Regions from separate parts of the Streptomyces sp. NEAU-W12 genome, predicted to be linked through region 1. Evidence: riboswitches for the same ligand, from Rfam matches in the RefSeq annotation. Region 1 holds a riboswitch; the other holds the start of a gene.
What was found. A riboswitch is a leader RNA that binds a small molecule or an ion and turns the genes downstream of it on or off. The one in region 1 is predicted to bind cobalamin.
Positions count from the first base shown of each region.

Region 2: linked by a shared signal. The riboswitch ahead of ORI94_RS03955 (cobalamin biosynthesis protein) and the one ahead of ORI94_RS06515 (hypothetical protein) in region 1 are both predicted to bind cobalamin.

Region 1 is NZ_JAPJDM010000004.1:64,078-70,677, reverse strand. It holds gene ORI94_RS06520 (ferric reductase-like transmembrane domain-containing protein) at 156-1,142, opposite strand; cobalamin riboswitch at 1,502-1,673, shown strand; gene ORI94_RS06515 (hypothetical protein) at 1,809-2,795, shown strand; gene ORI94_RS06510 (cysteine synthase family protein) at 2,792-3,814, shown strand; gene ORI94_RS06505 (ATP-grasp domain-containing protein) at 3,811-5,064, shown strand; gene ORI94_RS06500 (MFS transporter) at 5,057-6,322, shown strand; gene ORI94_RS06495 (class I SAM-dependent methyltransferase) at 6,291-6,600, shown strand, end outside.
Region 2 is NZ_JAPJDM010000002.1:376,740-390,085, reverse strand. It holds gene ORI94_RS03980 (hypothetical protein) at 1-937, opposite strand, end outside; gene ORI94_RS03975 (alpha/beta hydrolase) at 1,235-2,374, opposite strand; gene ORI94_RS03970 (class II aldolase/adducin family protein) at 2,795-3,496, opposite strand; gene ORI94_RS03965 (inorganic phosphate transporter) at 3,696-4,946, shown strand; gene ORI94_RS03960 (hypothetical protein) at 4,980-5,201, shown strand; cobalamin riboswitch at 5,326-5,488, shown strand; gene ORI94_RS03955 (cobalamin biosynthesis protein) at 5,610-6,602, shown strand; gene ORI94_RS03950 (cobyric acid synthase) at 6,599-8,134, shown strand; gene cobN (cobaltochelatase subunit CobN) at 8,131-11,784, shown strand; gene ORI94_RS03940 (putative cobaltochelatase) at 11,953-13,346, shown strand, end outside.

The DNA of each region.
Region 1 (6,600 bases):
ATGGCATCGCGCGGGCTCTCGCACCACGGTGGCCTCCGTCCTCGTCCCCGAGGTGGCCGGCCGGGCGGACAGGGCGTGCGCGGTGCTCACGGAATCGGGCCGGGCCAAACGCGCGGTGCGCGTCGGGTCGTCGGGGTCGTGCGCGGACGGGAACGTCATTCCGTCTCTTGGGCGTGCGGTGCCGTCGCGGGCGGCTCGGCCGGACGGTCCCGTCCTCCGTCGCGGCCGGACACCACGACGACAAGGAGTCCGACGACGGCCGCTGCGGCTGCGAGCCGTCCACCCGCCCGCGCCGCCCAGGCCGGCCGGCCCACCCCCCCGCGTCCCCGGGGCGTGCCCAGTTGCTCGGCCCTGCGGGCCGGCCGCAGCAACCGGAGCAGCAGGAGTACCGCGACCGGCAGCTGCAGCAGCCAGAGCACGGTGCGCGGCCACCCCCCGTACCAGACGTTGGTCCCGTACAGCAGGGTGTGCCACACGCTCAGCACGTACACGACGACGACGAACCGGTGCAGCCGTCGCCAGGCGTTCGCTCCGATGCGGTGCCGGACGTAGAACAACAGGCCCAGGGGGATCGCCAGATACAGGGCGCCCTGGCCGAGCGGGATGGCGACCCTGCCGGTCCCGGAGTCGTACCAGCCCGGCACGAAGCTGTCCGCGAAGCCCGCCCACAGCCGCTCGGCCCAGCCCGACTCCGCCTCGTAGCGGACGAGTTCCGCCGCGAACATCAGCGCGTGCGCGAGCATCAGGGCCATCGTGGTCAGGCTCGTGGTGCGGTGCCAGCGTTCCAGCACCCGCCGGGAGACCGGCAGCCGGGCGGGACGCGGTCCGGACAGCAGCAGTCCGAGCATCACCGTGCCCCACGCCCACAGCAGGCCCGACCACCCGAACGCCTGGCTGAGCAGGTACATCCAGTAGGTACCGGCGTCGGCCATGAACGGCATGACCGCGACCGTGTCGGAATCGCCCGAGCCCACACGCACGTACAGGAACACGAACACGGCCGCCGTGACCACCACCGCCGCGGTGGCGTCGGGCAGCGCGGAGCGCAGATCACCCCGCAGGGCGACACGGTCGGCGGGCGGGCGTTCTCGTCCCGGCCGGGCGGCGGTCCCGTCTTCGTCCGGATTCGCGTCTGACAGCATCGGGGCCTCCCGGGCACTGGCACCGCAGGGTTGGTGCGCGTGTGTCGTGGGGCAACCAGTCTGGCTGAGGGGACGGCACATCACCGATACCCGATCCGGCCAGAGCCCGGAGCGACGGCGAAGGCCGGCAGCTCACCGGTCCGCTGCGGGCCGCCGTCCCCGGCTCCTCACCGGGCCCGGTGGGCACCGCGGATCCGCCACCGCCGCACAGCCCGCGCGCGCAACCGCCCGGCTCCCCCGCCCCGGCTGCCGCACCACTCGCATTCAGGACAACCGCCGTTCCCCCACTGTCGCCGGGGCGCGGGTGCCTCTACGCTGATCCGCGCAGCCGGTTCGCGCCGCCCGTCCGCCCGGACGTCCGGTGGCGCGACGCAAGAGGGAACCCGGTGGGAATCCGGGACTGTCCCGCAGCGGTGAGTGGGAACGAACGCCGTCAAACGACACTGGGCCCGTGCCAGGGCCGGGGAAGTGACGGCCGGTAGGTGTCCGCGGATGTCCGGCGGGCGCGCCCACGAGTCCGAAAACCTGCCGCTGCGCCCGTGCGTCATGCGCGGGCTGTGCACGGTGACCTCGTGGACTGGGTCGGCGGTGCGGACGTCGCACGGCTTGCGTGTGACCGCGCCTCCTTCCCTTCCGGTGTGCAGGGCTCGGGACGGAGGAGAACGCGTGCGTGACCCAGCGAGCGCCCACCGGCTGTGCCGGTTCACGAACGCCTCGCCGCCCGGCGGACCGCGACGGGCCGGGCCGGCCCCGGCCGTGCGCGACCGGGGGGAACAGGGGCCGCCGGGCCGCGGCACCCTGTCCGGTGTCTGCCACGGCACCCTGGGCGAGCTGTACCAGGGACCGCTGCGGGCAGGTGCCGATCCGGACATCGCGGTGGTGTCCTTTCCCGTGAACCTCCACTCCTGGGTGTACTTCACCCCGGGGGCTGCGGCCGGTCCGCCGCAGCCACCACCGCTCGGCGAGAAGGCGGTGGCCGCGGCCCGGCTCTTCCTGGAGCACTACGGCCTCACCCTGCCGCCGGGCGAGTGGAGCGCGTACTCCGACCTGCGGGTGGGCGTGGGAATGGCCAGTTCGACCGCGGACATCGTGGCCACCCTGCGCTGCCTCTTCCACGTTTTCTCTCTGCCCTGTGACGGGGACGTGGTGCTCGGGATCCTGGCGGCGATCGAACGCACCGACAGCGTCTTCCTGGACGAGTTCGCGCTGCACCTCAGCGGCCGGCACCGGGTGGTGAGGAGGCTGGGCACGGACGTCGGCTTCCACACCGCCTTCGTCACCGAGCCCGGCACCGTGGACACCCATGCCGTCACCGGACGACTGCTTGAGCACTACCGGCGACGCGGGGAGGAGTACGAGCGGTGCCTGACCGACCTCCTCAAGGGCTTCTCCTCGGGCGACCCGGCCGCCGTCGCCCGTGCGGCGACCGTCAGCGCCACGTTATCCCAGGATGTGCTGCCCAAGGCGGCTTTCGGCAGCCTCCTCGCCCACCGCGAGCGGTTCGGCGCCGACGGGGTCTTCGTCGCGCACACCGGCTGTCTGATCGGCTACCTCTTCACCCGGCGCCTGGACGCCGACGTCAAGTCCGAACTGTCCGCGTTCTTCCACTCGCTCGGCCACCAGTGCTCATTCGCCCAAGGAGGCTACGGGTGATCCACCCCCACATCGCCGACGCCCTGAAAATTCCGGACCTGGTACGGCTCGCCGACGGAGTGGTCCTGCTCCGGTTCGAGTCCATGAAGATCTACTCGGCGCTCACCGCCGTGCGTCACCTGCTCGAGCAGGGCACGGTCCGACCGGGGCAGACCCTGATCGACAGTTCCAGCGGCATCTACGCCTACGCGCTGGCACTGGCCTGCCACCGGTACGGCATGCGGTGTCACATCGTCGCGTCCACCACCGTCGACGCCACCACGCTCGCCCAGCTGGAGATTCTCGGCGCCACCGTCGAACAGGTCCGGCCCTCACGGGATCTCGGACTCGACCAGGAGTTCCGGGTGCGCCGGGTGCGCGAGATGCTCGCCGGGCGCCCCGACCTCCACTGGATGCGCCAGTACCACGACGACGTCCACTACCTCGGCTACCACGAGGTCGCCGACCGGATCGCGGCGGCGTTTCCGGGCACCGCGCTGACCGTGGTCGGCGGGGTGGGGTCGGGAGCGTCGACGGGCGGCATCGTGGAACGTCTGCGGGTCACGGACCCCTCTGTCCGGCTGGTGGGCGTCCAGCCCTTCGGCAGCGTCACCTTCGGCAGCCAGGACCACCACGACCCCGAAGCCATCATCGCCGGCATCGGGTCGTCCATCGTCTTCGACAACGTCCGCCACCACCTCTACGACGCCGTGCACTGGATGGACTTCACCCACGCGATGTCCGGCGCGGTCGCCCTGCTGCGCGAGCACGCGGTCTTCGCCGGGCTCTCCACAGGCGCCGGTTACCTGGCCGCGACGCACGAGGCCCGCCGCCGTCCCGACCGGCTGCACCTGGTCGTCGGCGCCGACACCGGACACCGTTACGTCGAGCGCGTCTTCGCCCGGCACACGGAGGCCCAGGACCCCGCCGCGCTGAAACCGGCCGAGGTCCGCGCCCCGGAGGAGATGACCATGCCCTGGTCGAGGATGACGTGGCAGCGCACCGCCTGCCCGGCGCACGGGAAGGAGCGGGCCGTATGACCGTGGTCTGCCTGGAGTCACTGACCTTCGGGCTCGGACACCTGGTGCGCGCCGCCGACACGCTCGGCGAGCGCCTGCTGCTGCTGACCCGGGACCCCTCCTGGTACGCGTACGAACTGGACCGGCTGCCCGCCGACTCCCTCGACGTCCTCGAGACCGACACCTTCGACGTGGAGCGGGTGGCCGGCCTGCTGCACCGGACCCGCGACCTGCGCGGCCTGATCAGTTCCACCGACACCTGGACCCTGGCCGGAGCCGACCTCACCGCCCGCTTCGGCCTGCCCGGCCTCGATCCCGCCGTCCTGCGGCTGACCCGGGACAAGGCTGCCGTACGCGACCGGTTGCACGAGGCCGGGCTCACGCGCGGACGAGCCGTCGAGATCACCGGCTCCGCGGCCGGCACACGGGAACTGCTGCTCAGGGAGGCCGGACTGCCCGCGGTCCTCAAGGACACCGCGGGCACCGGAAGCCAGAACGTCTGGCTGATCCGGACCGTGGGGGAACTGGACGCCGCCCTGGGCGAGGCGGCCGGGCGGCACCTGAAGGGCCGGCTGTTCGCCGAGCCCTACTTCAGCGGCCCGGTGTACAGCGCCGAAACCCTCACCTGGGCGGGCCGCACCCGCCTGCTCGGCGTCGCCAGCAGACTCATGTCACCGGAACCGCACTTCCGTGAGGAGATCACCGCCTTCCCCGTGGCCCTCCCGGAGGACCTGCGGGCGTCGCTGGAGGAGTGGCTCGGTGAGGTGCTGGCCGCCCTGGGGTACACCGACCGCTTCGCACACGTCGAGTTCGTGCTGACCGCCGACGGCCCGGAGGTGGTGGAGGTCAATCCCCGGATCGGCGGCGCGCTGGTCGGCGAGGGCATGTGCCGGGCGCTCGGCATCAACGTGTACGAGGCGATGGTCGAGACCGCTCTCGGCCGCCGGCCCCGCCTGATCGACGCCGCGCCGCCCGGTGGTCCGGCCGTGGCCTTCGTCCTGGGGTACCCGGCCGCACCCGGCGTCTTCACCGGGGTCGCCGGGCTCGACCGCCTGGCGGACATGCCGGGAGCGCCGGCCTGGTACCCGGTCAAGCGGATCGGCGACCCCGTCGAGCACCTGGGCGACAGCCGCGGGTACGCGGGCATCGTCTACGCCGAGGCCGAGACGGCCGAGCTCGCCACACACCGGGCGGTGGCCGCGGCCAACGCCCTGCGCGTGCTCACCCACCCGTTCCCCGACCGCGCCGGACGGAAGGTCTCCGGTGGCTGACCGCACCGCGCGGGAGGCGGGCCCGCGGACCGGGCTGTTCCCGCTCGACGGCCCGCCGCGCTTCCTGCTGCTCAGCTCCTTCCTGATTCCGCTCGGCAGCTTCATGGTCCTGCCGTTCATGTCGGTCTTCCTGCATGAACGGCTCGGTATGAATCTCGGCGCGGTCGGCGCCGTCCTCGCCGTGGCCTCCCTCGTGCAGTTCTCCGGCGGCATCGTGGGCGGGGCGCTGGCGGACCGGATCGGGCTGCGCCGCACGATGCTGTGGGCGCTCCTGGTCCGCACGGCCGGTTTCGTCGGCCTGCTGATGGCGTTGCGCTGGCCGCCGCTGGCTGTCGGCGCGCTGATCCTGACGTGCTGCGGCGCCGCGCTCTACCTGCCGGCCAACAAGGCGTACCTGGTGCACGGCGTGGACGACGAACGTCGTCCGGCGTTCCTGTCGGCGGGCAACGCGGCGCTCAACGCGGGCATGGCCGTGGGCCCTCTGGTCGCCGGGCCGTTCGTACTGTCCTCGCCCGGCTGGCTGTTCGCGGCCGTCACGGCCCTGTTCCTCGCGGTCACGGCGGGCCACGCCCGGCTGCCCGACGCGGACGGGAAAGGGACCTCCACCCCGGACACCGGCCGCAGCGGTCTCCTGGCCGGTGTGGCCGTCGTGCCTTTCGCCGCCAACGCGCTGGCGTTCTACCTCTACTTCCACTTCCAGCACTTCCTGGCGGTGTACGCCGTCGAGCGGGCCTCGAGCGAGTTCTACAGCCTGGTGCTTCTGCTCTGCTTCACGCTGGTCGTCGTCGTGCAGCCCCTCGCCTCCGGCCTGATCCGGCGCACGCCGTACGTCCTCGCCCTGGCCGTCGGTTTCACGGGGCTGGCGGCCGGGCTGGCCCTCCTGGCGATCGGCACCCGTGCGGCACTGCTTGCGGGCGGTGCGCTGATCACCCTGGGCGACATCGTGCTGTTCCTGAAGAACGACCTGGAGGCACTGCGCCGAAGTGCCCGCTCCGACGCCGTGGTCTTCGGTCAGCAGCGGCTGGCCGCGGGCCTGGGCGCCTGCGCGAGCGGTCTGCTGGGCGGGCAACTGTACGGTCTCGGCGAACGGGCCGGGGACACCGGCTCGTTCTGGCTCCTGGCCGCCGCTCAGTGCCTCCTGCTTCCCCTTTTGCTCCTGCCGCTGCGCCACCGCAGGCCACAGCGGCACCTCTCCCACGGAAACGACGAAGGAGCGCTGACGCGGCATGACACGGACGGGTGGGTTCCAGGACGATGACTTCTGGACCGAGTTCCACGACTTCCTCTTCTCCGAGCAGCGCCACCGGCAGGCCGAGGAGCTGCTGGACACCTCTCCCCTGCTGTCCTTCCCGCCCGGATCGCGGGTGCTGGACCTGTGCTGCGGTCCGGGGGTGTTCACCGTGCCGCTCGCCCGCCGCGGTCATGAGGTGACCGGAGTGGACCTCAGCCCGGCCATGCTGGACCGGGCGCGCAAGCGGTCGGCCGACGCCGGCGCCCGGGTCGCCTACGTACGGGCCGACGCGCGCCGGTACGAGG
Region 2 (13,346 bases), on a different contig from region 1:
CGGCGAGCCAGGCGCGGTACTCGGCGCGGGCGGCGTTGGGACGCAGCTGGGCGCAGCCGCGGAGCATGTCCTCGGCACCCTGCTCGATGTTTCCGGCGGGGCTCTGGGCGGCGACGCAGATCTGCTCCAGCTTGACCCAGACCGCCCAGCTGCCGAGCGGGGTGAGGGTGGCCTGTCCCTCGCCGTAGGTGAGAGCGCCCACGGCGGCGAGGGCGCACAGGGCCCAGTCGAGGAGCGGGGCGAGCGCGGCGGCGTCGGCACCCGGCCCGGTGGGGGCGGAGGGGGGCGCGAGGACGGGCGCCGCCGGTCCGAGCCGGGGCTCGGGCAGGGCCTCGGGCGACGGCTCGGGGTGGGCGGGGCCGGAGGAGCGGGGCCCGTAGTCGACCTCGCAGCGTTCCGTGCGCAGTTCGGTGACCCGCTGCTGCAGGAGGTCGAGAAGCTGCGGGACGGGAACCGGGCCGGCCGACAGCTGGAGGAAGGAGAGCACCTGCGGCATGGCCGAGACGACCTCGCTCACGGCGGCGGGCTCATGGCCCTCGGGCTCCGGGTGGGCGAGCGACCAGGCGTCGAACAGAGCGACCCAGCCGCGCAGCACGGCGCTGTCGTCGCGGTTCCAGGCGCGCAGCCGCCAGCCGGGGCGGGCGGTGTCGCCGTGCACCTCGACCAGGCCGGCGAGCCGGGCCGTGTCCCAGTCGGCGCGGACCTGAGCCGGGGTCAGGCCCAGCTCGTCGGCCGCCCATTCGGCGGTCGCGTCGGAGAGGATGGCCTGGCCGGTGGCGGTGGCGCTGCCCCGGCCGGGGCCCAGGGCCGCGTCGGCCCAGCGGGCGACGCGGGCCGCACCGGCCAGACCGGAGCGCGCCATGCGGGCCAGCTCCGCGGGGGCCGGTGTGCCTTCCGGCGGGCGTGGCGCGGGGCGGCGCGAGCGCTGTTGGTTCATCGCCCTGGGGGCGGCGGCCAGGGGTCGCGGGCGGACAAGTCGAAGTCTGGAGTCGCGCGGGATACGGGACGTCACGGGTGCAGTCTCGCGGTTGACGGTCCGAAAACCCAAACGGAATGTCATACGCGGCGAGGGGGAAGGCCGACGCACCGGGGCGCACGGACGGTCGGAGGAGGGAAACGGGCCGGGAGAGGCCGGGGACACGCCGCGGAGCGGAATCCCGGCGGCGGCCCGCGGAGCGGCGGCCGCGGCCGTCCCGCGGGCCGCCGCCGGGGTGGCCGGCGCGGTGCCCGGCGGTCACATGAAAGGGGTGAGGAAGCGGCGCAGCGCCTCTTCGTAGGTGTGCGGGTCGGCGTTCCACATCGCGCCGTGCGGAGCGTTGTCGACCGTGTGCAGGGTGACCGTGTTGGGCTGGGCGGCGGCCAGGCGGCGGGAGGGCAGCCAGGGGGCCACCGTGTCGCCGGGGCCGTGGACGATCAGCGTGGGAACGCCGACGCGCTCCGGCCCCGGGGCGCCCGGGTGATGACCACCGTGGTGGTGGCCGGGATGGCCGGTGCGGCCCTGGGCCGCGCGGACCGCCAGCGGCAGCAGCGCGCCGGGCGTACGGCGGGCGGTGGCGAGGGCCCGGAGCGTCGATTCCCAGCTGAGCACCGGGGAGTCGAGGACCAGCCCGGCGACGTGGTCGCGCAGCCCGGAGCGGGCGGCGGCGCGCAGTGCCATGGTCGCGCCGGTGGACCAGCCGAGCAGGACGACCTGCCGGGCGCCGGCGTCCACCGCGTACCTGATCGCCGCGTCGAGGTCGCGCCACTCGGTCTCGCCGAGGTGGCCGAGGCCGTCGGGCGAGCGCGGCGCACACCGGTCGCCCCGGTAGGCGGGGGCGAGCACCGGGAAGTGGTGCCGGTGCAGGAACTCCATGAGGTTCATGGTGTGTTCCCGGGTGGTGCCGAGTCCGTGCACCGCCAGCACCCAGGTGTCCCGGACGCCCGGCACGAACCAGGCGGGGAGGGGGCCGAGTTCGCCGGGGACGTCCACGTCGGTGTGGTCCAGGCCCAGGGCGGCCCCCGGGTCGCCGACGTAGAGGTTCGGGGTGAACCGGACCCGGTCGCCGGGCTCGAGCGTGCCCCGTACGACGCGTTCGACCCGGCGTACGACGGTGTCGGCGGAGGACGGAACGCCGTCCAGGACGGGTCCGACGACCGCGTGTGCGCCGTCACCGGCGAGGCCGTAGCGACCGGGCCGCAGCGCGGCGAGGTGGCGGGTGAGGGTGACCTGTCCGGCGGCGATGCCGTGCACGGTGAGCCGGGGCTCGGTGGGCAGGGGTCTGCCCGGCGGCGCCTTGAGGGCTGCGTCGCTGGCAAGCCTGCCGACCGCCACCGCGGCGGCGGAGGCCCCTATCACGGCGGTGACGGCAGCGGCCGTCGCTCTGACAGTACGCACCCACTCAGTGTCCCGGCGGACCGGCCGCCCGGCCACCCCGGCGGTTGCCCGGGACCGGACTGCCGGGTACGCCGAGGCACCGGGCCGGGCGGCAACCGGGGCGCCCGGACGCCGGGGCGCCGAGCCGCCGAGGGCGCGGTCGCGGTCGCGCGGTCGCCCCGCCGGTGGACGCCCCGCCGCGGGAGACGCCGCCGGCGGCCGGCCGCTCCGGGCCACACCACCGGCGCCCTCCGATACCGGCCGGTCCGGCCTCGCTGCCCGTGGACCCGTGAGCCCGCGGCCGGTCCGGGGGGCTTCCGCCGGCCGGCAGGCCCGGAAACCAGCCACCCGGCCGGTGGACGCCCCACCGGTGGACGCCCCACCGGTGGAGACGCCAGTGGCGGCCGGCCGCTCCGGGCGGCCGCCACCGCCGCCCGCCGGTCAGCCGTACTGGCCGTAGCTCTGCAGGCGGTGCGTGACCTCTGCGAGCCGGTCGGCCGACAGGAGGTTCGGGGAGCGGCCGGGGACGGACGAGGCGGTCAGCCAGAGCCTGCACATCCACTCCAGCTGGGCGGTGCGGTCGTAGGCCTGGTCGAGGGTCGTGCCGTGGGTGACGGTGCCGTGGTTCTGGAGGAGGCAGCCGGTGCGGTCCTCGAGGGCGCGCAGCATGTTCCCGGCCAGTTCGTCGGTGCCGTAGGTCGCGTACGGGGCCACCCGTACGGGGCCGCCGAGCGCGGCGGCCATGTAGTGGATCGGGGGGAGTTCGTCGACGAGCGTGGAGACGGCCGTCGCGTGCACGGCGTGGGTGTGCACCACCGCGCGGGCGCCGGTCGTGCGGTACACCGCGAGATGCATGGGCAGCTCGCTGGTCGGGACCAGGGTGCCGAGGACCTGCCGGCCGGTGAGGTCGACGCCGGTGACGTCGTCCGGCGCCAGCCGGTCGTAGGGCACGCCGGAGGGGGTGACCAGCACGGTCTCCCCCACCCGCAGGGAGACGTTGCCGGAGGTCCCGACGACGAGCCCGTCCGCGACGGTCCTGCGGGCCGTCCCGACGAGGACGGTCCAGGCGCGGGCCTCCTCGTCGCTCGCCTGCCGCCCCCGCCGCTTCCTCGCGCCCCGCCGGTCGACCTGTCGCTCAGCCATGCCGTGATCCTGCCGGGTGACCGGAATCTCTTCAACGGCGTGCCTTCCGCCCCCGACTGCCCGTCCGCACCCGTCTCCGGCCGGCCATGGAGCCGTCGGATTCATCACAGTCACCCCAATGCCCATCCCAGTTCATCTTCCGTTCATCCAGGTTGCCTACGTTCAACGCGCCAATGACTTCGAACGATTGCCTGGGTAAATGGAAAGCTTCTCGCTGATCCTCGCGATTGTGGTGGTAACCGCACTCGCGTTCGATTTCACGAACGGTTTCCACGACACCGCGAACGCGATGGCGACGACCATTTCGACCGGTGCTCTCAAGCCCAAGGTGGCGGTGGCCATGTCCGCCGTCCTCAACCTGGTGGGCGCCTTCCTCTCCGTGGAGGTCGCCAACACGATCTCCAAGGGCCTCGTCGACGAGGCCGGCATCCGTCCCGAGGTCATCTTCGCCGCACTGGTCGGCGCGATCCTCTGGAACCTCCTGACCTGGCTGGTCGGTCTGCCGTCCAGTTCCTCGCACGCCCTGATGGGCGGCCTGATCGGCGCCACCGTCGCCTCGGCGGGCTTCGGCGCGGTGCACGGCGACGTCCTGGTCACCAAGGTGCTGATCCCCGCGATCGCCGCGCCGCTGGTCGCCGGCCTGGCCGCGATGTTCGCGACCCGGCTGACCTACCGCATGGGCCGCCGGTCGGCCGACAGCAAGGCCTCCGAGAAGGGGTACCGGGCCGGACAGATCGCCTCGGCCGGCCTGGTCTCCCTGGCCCACGGCACCAACGACGCCCAGAAGACCATGGGCATCATCACCCTGGCCCTGGTCGCCGGCGGCACCCTCGCCCCGGACTCCGACCCGCCGATGTGGGTCATCCTCTCCGCGGGCATCGCCATCGCGCTCGGCACCTACCTCGGCGGCTGGCGCATCATCCGCACCATGGGCAAGGGCCTGACCGACCTCCAGCCGCAGCAGGGCTTCGCCGCCCAGACGAGCGCCGCGACGGTCATCCTGGCCTCCTCCCACCTCGGTTTCTCCCTGTCCACCACGCACTCGGTCTCCGGTTCGGTGATGGGTGCGGGCCTGGGCCGCAAGGGCGGTGTGGTCCGCTGGTCGACGGCCACCCGGATGTTCGTCGCCTGGGGTCTGACGCTGCCGGCGGCGGCCCTGGTCGCGGCGATCGCCGAGTGGGTCTGCGGCTTCGGCGGCTGGGGCACCGCCCTCGTCGCCGTCTTCCTGGTCGGATCCAGCGCGGCGATCTGGAAGATCTCCCGGCGCGAGGTCGTCGACCACACCAACGTGAACGGCACCGACGAGACGGACGAGGAGCAGGGCGGCGTCGTGACCGCGGCCATGGCCGCGGTGGCCACCCCGCCGGCGGGCCACGTGAGCGACGAGCTCTCGGCCACCGTCCCGGCCCCCGCCGACCCGACGGCCCCTCCGGCCAGGACCACGGTCTGACCCCCCAGCAGGACGCGAAGGAAGAAGAGCACCATGAAGATCGACTGGGCCGCCCTCGGTTCCGTCTTCGGCGTCAGCCTCGTGGTCACCGTGGCCCTGGTGGCCCTGTTCACCCTGGGCATCACCGGCCTGTCCCGCCGTGAACGGGCCGCGGCCCGGGGCGGGTCCGCGGTCCTCGCGGTCACCGGCGCCTACGCCTGCTTCGCGGCGTGCGCGGCGGCGGTGGCGTACGGGATCTACCTGATCATGGCCTGACGGCCCGTCCGACGGGCGGTGCGGGGCGCGTCGCCTCCGCACCGCCCGTTCGTCGTGCCCGTGCCGCCTTCGGGGTTCACCCCCCGGAAGCCCTCTGTGGGCCTCGGCACACTTCAGCCCCGCAGGTCAACGGCAAGTTGACGGTTCTTCCGGACCATGGTGGACTGCCGGAGCCAATACGGGCGGCAGGAGAGGAAGCCGGTGCGATTCCGGCGCGGTCCCGCCACTGTCACCGGGGTGAACCACCCCGGGAGCCAGGAACTCTCGCCGCCGGTCTCGTCGAACCAGGGCGCGGACACCCTGAGTGAGGACATATCGCCATGCCCGGCTGCCTGTCGAGGTCGACCAGCGACACCCCGCCCCCGCTCGGGGCCACCGCCCGCACCGGATCCCTCCCCGGTTGAACCCATGGGTGGCGATCGCGCGTTCGCGTACGGCGCCGCTGCCGGCCTCCTCGGCGACCTCCTCCTCGGCGATCCCCGCCGCGGGCATCCGGTCGCCGCTTTCGGACGGGCCGCGGCTGCCGTGGAACACATGCTGTGGCGGGACGACCGGGGCCGGGGCGCGCTGCACACCGCCGTCTGCGTCGGCGGGGCCGTCGCTCTGGGGAGCCTGGCCGCACGCTGCGTACGGTCCTCCCCCGCCGCCTCGGTGGCCCTGACCGGCGCGGCCACCTGGGCCGTCGTCGGAGGGACGTCGCTGGCCCAAGAGGCCCGCGCCGTCGGGCGCGCCCTGGAGTCCGGGGACCTCGCGGCGGCGCGGGCACGGCTGCCGCACCTGTGCGGGCGGGACCCGCAGGCGCTGGACGCCGACGGGATCGCCCGCGCGGTCGTGGAGTCCGTCGCCGAGAACACCTCCGACGCCGTGGTGGGCGCCCTGGTGTGGGGGGCCGTCGCCGGTGTGCCGGGGCTGCTCGGGTTCCGGGCCGTCAACACCCTGGACGCCATGGTCGGCCACAGGTCCCCCCGCCACCTGCGGTACGGCTGGGCCTCCGCGCGCCTCGACGACGTCGCCGGGTGGCCCGGAGCGCGACTGACCGCCGTCCTCGCCTCGGCGGCCGGGCCGGACCCCCGGGGAGCGGTGCGGGCCTGGCGCGCGGATGCCGCCGGTCATCCGAGTCCCAACGCAGGGCCCGTGGAGGCGTCCTTCGCGGGCGCGCTCGGCGTGCGGCTCGGCGGGACGCTGTCCTACGCCGGGCGGGTCGAGCACCGGCCCGTCCTCAACGGCGGCGGCCGTGCCGTGACCGTGGCGGACATCGACCGCGCGGTGCGGCTCTCGCGCCGCATCGGCTGGCTGGCGCTCGGTGCCGGCGCCGTCGCACGGCCCGCGGTGCGAGCGGTGACACGGTCGGTGATGCGGACGGCACGCCGTGGGAACCGTGGGAAGGGACGTACGTCATGAGCGGTGGGGGCCTGCTGGTCGCCGGTACGACATCGGACGCCGGCAAGAGCGTGGTGACCGCCGGGATCTGCCGGTGGCTCGTACGGCAGGGCGTCAAGGTCGCGCCGTTCAAGGCGCAGAACATGTCGCTGAACTCGTTCGTGACGCGGGAGGGCGCCGAGATCGGCCGGGCGCAGGCCATGCAGGCCCAGGCCTGCCGGGTGGAGCCGCACGCGCTGATGAACCCGGTGCTGCTCAAGCCCGGCGGGGAACGGAGCAGCCAGGTCGTCCTGCTGGGCCGGGCGGTCGGCGAGCTGAGCGCGCGCGGCTACCACGGCGGGCGGCAGCAGCAGCTCCTGGGCACGGTGCTGGACTGTCTCGCGCAGTTGCGGGGCACGTATGACGCGGTGATCTGTGAAGGGGCCGGCAGCCCGGCCGAGATAAATCTGCGGCGCACCGACATCGTCAACATGGGGATCGCGAGGAACGCCGGGCTCCCCGTCCTCGTCGTCGGCGACATCGACCGCGGCGGCGTCTTCGCCTCCTTCTTCGGCACCGTCGCGCTGCTCTCCCCCGAGGACCAGGAACTGGTCGCCGGGTTCCTGGTGAACAAGTTCCGGGGCGATGTGTCACTCCTCGAACCGGGCCTGGACATGCTGCACGGTCTGACCGGGCGGCGCACCTACGGCGTGCTGCCCTTCCGCCACGGGCTCGGCATCGACGAGGAGGACGGGCTGGCCGTGTCCCTGCGGGGCGCCGTGCGGGAGTCCGCGGTCACCGCGCCGGTCGGCGAGGACGTGCTGCGGGTCGCCGTGTGCGCGGTGCCGCTGATGTCCAACTTCACGGACGTGGACGCGCTGGCCGCCGAACCGGGCGTCGTGGTCCGCTTCGTGGACCGGCCCGAGGAACTGGCCGACGCCGACCTCGTGGTGGTGCCGGGCACGCGCGGCACCGTACGGGCGCTCCAGTGGCTGCGGGAGCGCGGACTCGCCGACGCGCTGAGACGGCGGGCGGCCGAGGGGCGGCCCGTGCTCGGGATCTGCGGCGGCTTCCAGATCCTCGGCGAGCGCATCGAGGACGACGTGGAGAGCCGCGCCGGCCGGGTCGACGGGCTCGGCATCCTGCCCGTACGGGTCCGGTTCGCGCGGGAGAAGACGCTCGCACGGCCCGTCGGGCAGGCCCTCGGGGAGCCCGTCGAGGGCTACGAGATCCATCACGGGGTCGCCGACGTGCGGGGAGGTGAGGTGTTCCTCTCCGACGAGCGAGGGCACGGCCTGGACGGCTGCCGGGTCGAAGCGGCCTGGGGCACGCACTGGCACGGCTCGCTGGAGTCGGACGGTTTCCGCCGGGCCTTCCTGCGCGAGGTGGCCGCCGCCGCGGGGCGCCGTTTCGTGCCGGCCCCCGACACCTCGTTCGCCGCGCTGCGCGAGGAGCAGCTCGACCGGCTCGGCGACCTGATCGAACAGCACGCGGACACGGACGCGCTGTGGCGGCTCATCGAGTCCGGCGCGCCGCAAGGACTGCCTTTCATTCCACCGGGAGCGCCTGCATGAGCACAGTGTTGTTGTTGTCGACCGCCGACACCGATCTGCTGGCGGCCCGCGCCGCCACCGGCGCGTCCTACCGGATCGGCAACCCGACCCGCGTGGACGTGACGGCCGGGCTGCCCGCGCTGCTGGACGGCGCGGACCTCGCCGTCGTACGGCTGCTGGGCGGCAGGCGTGCCTGGGAGGACGGGCTCGCGGCGCTCAGGGCGTCCGGGATCCCGACGGTGCTGCTCGGCGGGGAGACCGTGCCGGACGCGGAGCTGATGGCCGAGTCGTCGGTGCCCGCGGGTGTCGTGGCGGAGGCGCTGAAGTACCTCGTGGAGGGCGGCCCGGACAACCTGACCGAGCTGGCCCGGTTCCTGTCGGACACCGTCCTGCTCACCGGCGAGGGGTTCGAACAGCCCCGGAAGATGCCGGAGTACGGCGTCCACGGCGCCCGCGCCGTACGGGAGGGCCGCCCGACCGTCGGCGTGCTCTTCTACCGGGCCCATGAACTGAGCGGCAACACCGCCTTCGTGGACACCCTGTGCGACGCGATCGAGGCGTGCGGCGCCAACGCCCTGCCGGTGTACTGCGGTTCGTTGCGCGGCGCCGACGCCGGACTGTACGAGATCCTCGGACGGGCGGACACACTGGTCGCCACGGTGCTCGCGGCCGGCGGCACGCACGCCTCGCAGGCGTCGGCGGGCGGCGACGAGGAGGCCTGGGACATCGGTGCCCTCGCCGACCTGGACGTGCCGGTGCTGCAGGGGCTGTGCCTGACCTCGTCGCGGGCCGCCTGGGAGGCGTCGGACGCCGCCCTCTCCCCCATGGACGCGGCGATGCAGGTCGCCATCCCGGAGTTCGACGGCCGCCTGGTCACGGTCCCGTTCTCCTTCAAGGAGCAGGGTCCCGAAGACGTCCCGGTCTACGTCGCCGACCCCGAGCGGGCCGCGCGCGTCGCCGGGATCGCCGTGCGGCACGCGGCGCTGAAGCACAAGGCGAACGCCGAGAAGAAGCTCGCGCTGGTCTTCACCGCGTACCCGACCAAGCACTCGCGCGTCGGCAACGCCGTCGGCCTGGACACCCCCGCCTCTGCGGTGCGGGTGCTGGACGCGCTGCGGGACGCCGGCTACGCGCTCACCGACTACCCCGCCGGCGGCGACGAGCTGATCCACCGGCTCATCGCGGCGGGCGGCCACGACGTCGAGTGGCTGACGGAGGACCAGCTGGCGGCCGCGCCCGCACGGGTGCCGCTGGCGGACTACCGGGCGTGGTTCCGGACGCTGGACCCTGCGCTGCGGGAGGCGATGACCGAGGCGTGGGGGGAGCCGCCGGGCTCGCTGTACGTCGACGGCGACGACATCGTGCTGGCCTCGCTCCGGTTCGGGAACGTCGTGGTGATGATCCAGCCGCCGCGCGGCTTCGGCGAGAACCCCATCGCGATCTACCACGACCCCGACATGCCTCCGTCGCACCACTACCTGGCCGCCTACCGCTGGCTGGAGAACAGTTTCGGCGCCGACGCGATCGTGCACATGGGCAAGCACGGCACGATGGAGTGGCTGCCCGGCAAGGGCCTCGGGCTGAGCGCGGGCTGCGCTCCGGACGCCGTCCTCGGCGACCTCCCGCTGATCTACCCCTTCATCGTCAACGACCCCGGTGAGGGCACCCAGGCCAAGCGGCGCGGGCACGCGACGGTGGTCGATCACCTCGTCCCGCCGATGGCGCGTGCCGACACCTACGGCGACCTGGCGAAACTGGAGCAGCTCCTCGACGAGTACGCGCTGGTCTCCGACCTGGACCCGGAGAAGGCTCCGGCGGTACGGGCGCAGATCTGGACCCTGGTCAAGGCCGCCGAGCTCCACCACGACCTGCATGTGGACGACCAGCCGGACGACGACGACTTCGACTCGTTCGTCATGCACATCGACGGCTATCTGTGCGAGATCAAGGACGTGCAGATCCGCGACGGACTGCACGTCCTCGGCGGCGGTCCGGTCGGCGAGCCGCGCGTCAACCTGGTGCTCGCCGTGCTGCGCGCCTCCCAGGTGTGGGGCGGGCAGGCGAACGCGCTGCCGGGCCTGCGGGCCTCGCTCGCCGAGCACTTCGGGCTGGTGGAGAAGGAGTTGCTGGCCGAGCCCGGCGCCCCGGTGAAGGTACCGGTGGAGCTGACGGAACGGGTGGACGGCCCGGCCCGCTCGGCCGCCGACGCGGTCGACCTGCTGGAGCGGCTGTGCCGGCGGATCGCGGAGGGCATGGAGGAGCGCGGCTGGGCGGTCGAGGAGGGCGGGCCGCTGGTGCGCGAGGTGCTGGGCGCCGACCTCCCGGCCGCGGTGGCCGTGGTGGAGTTCGCCTGCACCGAGGTCGTGCCGCGGCTCGCCCGGACGACCGACGAGATCGGGCACATCCTGCGCGCGCTGGACGGCGGTTACGTCCCGGCGGGCCCGTCGGGTTCACCGACGCGCGGGCTGGTCAACGTCCTGCCGACCGGCCGGAACTTCTACTCCGTCGACCCCAAGGCGATCCCGTCCCGGCTGAGCTGGGAGGTCGGCCAGTCGCTGGCGGACTCGCTGGTCCAGCGGTATCTGCAGGACACCGGCGAGTACCCGAAGTCGGTCGGCCTGACGGTGTGGGGCACGTCCGCGATGCGCACCCAGGGCGACGACATCGCCGAGATCCTGGCGCTGCTGGGCTGCCGTCCGGTGTGGGACGACGCGTCGCGCCGGGTGACCGGCTTCGAGGTGGTCCCCCTCGAGGAGCTGGGCCGGCCGCGCATCGACGTCACGGTCCGCATCTCCGGGTTCTTCCGGGACGCCTTCCCGCACGTGGTCGGGCTGATCGACGACGCGGTACGGGCGGTGGCCGAGCTGGACGAGGCCGCGGAGTCGAATTTCGTGAAGGCGCATGCCGACGCGGACACCGCCGAGCACGGCGACCGGCGCCGGGCCACCGCCCGCATCTTCGGCTCCAAGCCGGGCGCGTACGGTGCCGGCCTGCTGCCGCTGATCGACGCCCGCAACTGGCGCTCCGACGCGGACCTCGCCGAGGTGTACGCGGTGTGGGGCGGTTACGCCTACGGGCGCGGGCTCGACGGGCGGGCGGCGCGCGGCGACATGGAGACGGCGTTCAAGCGGATCGCGGTCGCGGCGAAGAACGTCGACACGCGCGAGCACGATCTCGTCGACGCGGACGACTACTTCCAGTACCACGGCGGCATGGTCGCGATGGTGCGGCACCTGACGGGCGCGAGCCCGGAGGCGTACGTCGGCGACTCGGCGACCCCGGACCAGGTGAAGACGCGCACCCTCGGGGAGGAAACGCACAGGGTTTTCCGTGCCCGCGTGGTCAACCCCCGCTGGATGAGCGCCATGAGGCGGCACGGCTACAAGGGCGCCTTCGAGATGGCGGCCACCGTTGACTACCTCTTCGGCTATGACGCCACGGCGGGCGTCGTGGACGACTGGATGTACGAGCGACTTGCGGTGGAGTACGTGTTCTCGGCGGAGAACCAGGACTTCATGCGGAAGTCCAACCCCTGGGCTTTGAGGGGCATCACCGAACGCTTGCTGGAGGCAGCCGACCGAGGGCTGTGGGCGGAGCCGGACCAGGAGACCCTGGACCGGCTCCGGGCGACCTACCTCGAACTCGAGGGCGACCTGGAGGGAGAGCAGTGACCCCCGCCCCATTCCCGCGTGGGCGGGGAGCAGGCAGGCGCCGTCCAGGACTGGACGGACGGGACCGGACCATCGCCACAGGGGCGGGGAGCGTGCCTGCATCCCCACCTCGCACCGGTCGACTGATCGGCACGACACCTATAGACCACTCGAAGGGGTGAATTCGACGTGAGCACGCCCTACCCGTTCACCGCCGTTGTCGGCCAGAACGACCTACGGCTCGCGCTGCTACTCAACGCCGTGTCGCCGCAGGTCGGTGGCGTACTGGTCCGCGGCGAAAAAGGAACCGCCAAGTCCACGGCCGTGCGCGCCCTTTCAGCACTGTTGCCGGCGGTGGACGTCGTCTCCGGGTGCCGTTTCTCCTGCGCCCCCGGCTCCCCCGACCCCGGGTGCCCGGACGGGCCGCACGAGCAGGGGGCGTTCGGGTCGAGGCCGGCGCGGATGGTCGAGCTGCCCGTCGGTGCCTCCGAGGACCGGCTGGTGGGGGCGCTCGACATCGAGCGGGCGCTCTCGGAGGGCGTGAAGGCCTTCGAGCCGGGTCTGCTCGCCGACGCGCACCGCGGGATCCTTTACGTCGACGAGGTCAATCTCCTGCATGACCACCTCGTGGACCTCCTGTTGGACGCCGCTGCCATGGGCGCCTCGTACGTCGAGCGCGAGGGGGTCTCCGTGCGGCACGCGGCCCGTTTCCTGCTCGTCGGGACCATGAACCCCGAGGAGGGCGAGCTGCGGCCCCAGTTGCTGGACCGTTTCGGGCTCACCGTGGAGGTCTCCGCCTCGCGCGAGCCCGACCAGCGGGTGGAGGTGGTCCGGCGGCGGCTCGCCCACGACGACGACCCGGCCGGCTTCGCCGCCCGCTGGGCCGACGAGGAGGCCGCCGTACGGGCCCGGATCGTGGCGGCGCGGGAACTGCTGCCGTCGGTGCGCCTCGGCGACGGGGCGCTGCGGCAGATCGCGGCGACCTGTGCGGCGTTCGAGGTCGACGGCATGCGGGCCGACATCGTGATGGCCCGGACCGCGACCGCGCTGGCGGCCTGGGCCGGGCGGACCGATGTGCTCGCCGAGGACGTGCGGCAGGCCGCACTGCTGGCCCTGCCGCACCGCAGGCGTCGTTCGCCCTTCGACGCGCCCGGCCTGGACGAGGACAAGCTCGACGAGACGCTGGAGGAGTTCGGCGGCCCTGGTGAGGGCGGGGACGAGGGCGGGGGCGACGACGATCCCGACCCGGGGCCCGACGGCGGCCCCGGCGGGCAGCCGGAGCCCGACGACGGCCCGCGGAGCGACGGTGACACCTCCGCGCGGCCCGAGGCCGGGGAGGACGGCGGGCCGCAGCCGGGTTCCGGTGGCGGGGCGGGCGAGCAGACCCCGGCGCGGGCCGCCGAGCCCTTCCGTACGAAGGTGCTGAGCGTGCCCGGGCTCGGTGAGGGTGCCGCCGGGCGGCGCTCGCGGGCGCGGGCCGAGCACGGGCGGACCATCGGGGCCCGGCGGCCCCGGGGCGCGCTGACCAGGTTGCACCTGGCGGCGACCGTGCAGGCGGCGGCGCCGCATCAGCGGGCGCGGGG